2 regions of the Methylobacter sp. sgz302048 genome follow, and region 2 is predicted to be linked to the other one. Evidence: riboswitches for the same ligand, from Rfam matches in the RefSeq annotation. Region 2 holds a riboswitch; the other holds the start of a gene.
The links. Region 2 has a riboswitch for cobalamin ahead of ACTNE6_RS05815 (CbtB domain-containing protein). Riboswitches for the same ligand answer to the same signal wherever they lie in the genome.
Positions count from the first base shown of each region.

Region 1 (2,203 bases), 1.6 Mb from region 2:
AATTGATAACAGGGGTTAGGAAGATAGCCGCTCACCTTTAGAAATACTTGCACAGGACGAGAGCGAATTTTGATTACTTCGACTTTTTCTACTGTCGCCAATTGGGTTTCTGTCATGCCTGACAATGTCCAGGTACCGTCTTTTTCATTCCGTTGAAACCTGGCATCCCGATATTGCCCGACCTGCTCAGGCGTATCGACATGAGAGATTGCCAATGAATCGCCCTGCAACACGGGATTATCTGCTGCAAAGACGAGATGGATCGGTAGCAAAGCCGCGATTATGGCTAAATTTAGACGCATTATCTGCCTCCTGAAGTTTAAATTTGGATTGAATGAGGAATTTATAATATAGAGCATGCTAAAGCAGAGATATTTCAATCTATCTCAAACAGAATCTTATCCTTTATAGATTTCGATCAACAATGTAATTTTTCACAATAAGCAGTGTAATTTTTCACAATAAATACTGCGTTCCTTGAGCCTGATCATCAGACTTAGAAAATACGTAAACTACGGTCTGCTTCAAACCGGACCATTGCATACTCTCTCCAATACCAATTGCTTGAGGCATATGCAGTCAGCATTAATTTGCTTTATCCCTGTTACCCCTTATAATTGCCGCCTGCTTTCAGGTTCTGTCAGGTTTTTACCTGATGATTAAACGGGAAGTCGGTCAGGTCCTGCCAAAGCCGACGCTGCCCCCGCAACGGTAGATAAGTAAAAGAATCGTTAAAATGCCACTGTGTCATGCACGGGAAGGTGACGATTCAGGCCCATGCCACTTATAAGCCCGGAGACCGGCCCGAAAGTTTAATTCGGTACAGCGGAGGGCTGTCTACGAAAAAGACCGCACATCCCTGTCGTCTTCTTTTGTCCTCCGTTGTAATTACACACAACCTTGATGCGCGGGCGGCGCAGAGGACACATGCAAAAATTCATAGTCGGTTCATTAGTGCTGGCCGGTTTTAACAGCCCGTTACAGGCTCGGGAAACGCAGGCCGACAATTCACTCAATTTACCCGAAATGGTCATAACGGCCACACGAACGGAAACGCCGAAAGACCAGTTGGCGGCTGCATCAACAATTTATACGCGGACCGATATCGAACGTCTTCAATCCAAAACCCTGCCGGAATTATTAAGAAACACGACCGGCATCGATATGGCACAAAGCGGCTACGGCCAAAATACCAGCGTGTACATGCGCGGCACCAATTCCGATCATGTGCTGGTCCTGATCGACGGCATTAAAGTCGGCTCGGCAACTTTAGGCACGACACCGTTTCAGTTTATTCCCATCGACCAGATCGAACGCGTGGAGATCATCAAAGGGCCGCAATCGAGCCTGTACGGCTCGGAAGCGATAGGCGGCGTCATCCAGATTTTTACGCGCAAAGGCAGTCAGGAAGAAAAGCCCGGTTTCACGCTGGACGCCGGCGGCGGGTCATACGATACAATTAAGACTTCCGGCACGGTCAGCGGCAAATGGAAAAACAGCTGGTACAGCCTGGGCGCATCGCATTTCAACTCTCAGGGCTTTAATAACCGTGAACCGATTCCGGGGCGTTTCGGTTTCGATCAGCCCGACAAAGACGGCTACCGCAACACAGGCTTGAATGCGCGGCTTGGCCACCGCTTCGACAATAACGCCGAAGTAGAAGCGTTTTTCATGCGTGCCGAAGGCAAAAACGAATATGATGGCAACGCCCAGAATAAAACCAAATTCGTCGACCAGGTTGTCGGCGCCTCCGCCAGCATGGATTTTATGGAGGACTGGCGATCAACATTACGTTTAGGCCAAAGCCGCGATGACAGCGACCAGTTTGCGCCCGACGGTTCATTCACCAGCCGTTTCAACACGACGCGCTGGAACACCACCTGGCTGAATAATTTCACCTTATCTGATAACCATCAATTGATTGCCGGTACGGATTACCGCGTCGATGAAGTGGACAGCACAACGTCTTATAAGGAAAAGTCCCGTTATGATGTCGGCGTGTTCACGGAGTTGCACAGCCGCGTGCTGGATAATCACTTTGTCAATGCCTCGTTGCGCTGGGATGAAAATGAGGCTTTCGGCGATTATGTCACCGGCAATTTCGGCTGGCGCTATAACTCAGACTTCGGCATCAGCCCTTTTGCCAGCTTTGGCAATGCTTTCAAGGCGCCGACGTTCAACGATCTTTATTTTCCGAATTATG
Region 1 covers NZ_CP197401.1:2,811,861-2,814,063, forward strand. The annotation lists gene ACTNE6_RS12815 (hypothetical protein) at 1-302, opposite strand, end outside; cobalamin riboswitch at 616-822, shown strand; gene ACTNE6_RS12820 (TonB-dependent receptor domain-containing protein) at 928-2,203, shown strand, end outside.
Region 1: linked by a shared signal. The riboswitch ahead of ACTNE6_RS12820 (TonB-dependent receptor domain-containing protein) and the one ahead of ACTNE6_RS05815 (CbtB domain-containing protein) in region 2 are both predicted to bind cobalamin.

Region 2 (2,203 bases):
CTGAATACTTTATCAATGGCGGTTTCGGCTATCATTCCAACGATGCGCGGGGCACGACGCTACAATTCGATCCCAATACTGGTACAGCACTAGATAGCAGTGCCGCCAGGATCTCGCCTCTAGCGCAGTCCCGCGGTGCTGAAACAGGCATTCGCAGCAACTTTATCAAAGGCTTGAACAGCACCCTGGCATTCTGGTGGCTGGAGAGCGATCAGGAACTGGTGTTTGCGGGCGATGCCGGTACCACTGAAGTCAAAGGGAAATCCCGTCGATACGGCGTTGAATGGACCAATGACTATAAGCCGACCGATTGGCTGACGCTGGATGCGGACTTTGCCTTTAGTTCGGCACGGTATGTGGCGATGCCAGAGGGTGAAACCAACAACTATATCCCAAACTCCGTCGGCACAGTTATCTCAGCGGGTGCTACAGTGGTTGCCCCTAACGGCCTGTTCGGTACGGTACGGTTGCGCCACTTTGATGACATGCCGCTGGACCCTTCCGGTGCATTCTGGTCCGATTCGACCAGCATCGTCAATTTAGGGGCGGGCTACCAGCAAAAAAGATATAAACTGGAAGTCGATATCTTCAATATTTTCGATTCGACCGCCAACGATATTGCTTACGCTTATCAATATGCCTATCCTGCTGGTGCTTCGCCGCAGACGGGTATTCTGAAACATCCCGTTGAACCGCGCATGGCTCGGGCAACTGTCACGATCCCTTTCTAATAAAAGCTTAATGACCAGTCAAAATGACCAGTCAAACGTTTGACATAACAACACTCACGGGAATGTCTCTTATTAGGTTGGGAATAGCTATTCAATAATCCCCGTATTAGCTCATAGCAGTGTCCGCTTTGCCTATGCAGAAACTGGGCAAAGCATTCAACTCTGTCATTTTTCACGTACCCTATAACTTTTACTTTTATTCAAGAGCTTGATAATACGTTAGTTTATATGCACTGCGGCTATCAGGAAGTGATCTGAGACCAGAATTTCATTTGGGCTTAATAAGTTGTCGGCATGGGCTTAAGCGTTTCGAGGTAATAAATGCAGCCCAGCTTCAACAGTAAAAGCAAGGAGTACATTCAATTAACGCTCCAATTAGTTTATACTGGACTTCAATGATTAGGTGCCCTGGCGCGCGGTTTGTGCGTCAGGGTGAAACGGGAAGTCCGGTGCGTTGAGCGTTTAGCCTCAGTCAAAGCCGGCGCAGCCCCCGCTGCTGTAAGCCTGATGAATCGTTCATATGCCACTGCGCGGTCAGTGTGGGAAGGCGAATGATTCAGATGACGGCAAGCCAGAAGACCGGCCTGGTCATATGAAGGATACCGACTCCGGAGGGGAGCCGTATGCCAGTCTGCAGCTATGGCTGTATTTGCGCATTCGTATTTCCTTATGGCGGTCGCTCCAATCCCTTACTTTAATCAGGAGACCCGACATGCTCGTTGAAACCCATTCCAGACACGCTTCCGGCTTAACCGCTGCACGCCTGATTCCTGCCTTGTCCGCTATTATGCTAGGCTTTGCACTGCTACTGATCGTCGGCTTTGCCTCAATGGCCGAAGTACATAACGCCACGCACGACACCCGCCACGCAACCGGCTTTCCTTGCCACTAGCGTCGGCATGTTCAAGCATACCGTATTCTCTGCTACGCTGGCCGGTAGCGTGGCCGCACTGTTGCTATCCCTGCTACAGATTTTTTGGGTGACGCCGTTGATTCTGCAGGCGGAAACTTATGAAACAGCTGCTGAAGCGGTTTTTCATGAGCCTACCGCCATCCATGTACACGATGAAACGGCCTGGCAACCGGAGGATGGCTGGCAGAGAACACTCTCGACGGCAAGCAGTAATGTCGTAATGGCCGTCGGTTTTGCGCTTATGCTGACTGGGCTGTACGCTTTGCGCAAGCCAACAGGCATATGGCAGGGCCTGGCCTGGGGGCTGGCCGGCTATGCGGTATTTTTCGCCGCGCCGGCCATAGGCCTGCCGCCGGATTTGCCGGGCACGACAGCGGCAGCGCTGATGCTCAGGCAATACTGGTGGCTGGGCACGGCGCTGGCTACGGCGGGCGGGCTTGGGCTGATTTTTCTACAAGGCCGCTGGCCGCTACGGATGACCGGCCTGCTGCTGTTGCTGATACCGCATCTGCTTGGCGCACCGCAGCCTGAAATGGCTGAAAGCCTGGCGCCGGCGTTG
Region 2 covers NZ_CP197401.1:1,207,198-1,209,400, forward strand. The annotation lists gene ACTNE6_RS05810 (TonB-dependent receptor) at 1-731, shown strand, start outside; cobalamin riboswitch at 1,116-1,333, shown strand; gene ACTNE6_RS05815 (CbtB domain-containing protein) at 1,444-1,623, shown strand; gene ACTNE6_RS05820 (CbtA family protein) at 1,631-2,203, shown strand, end outside.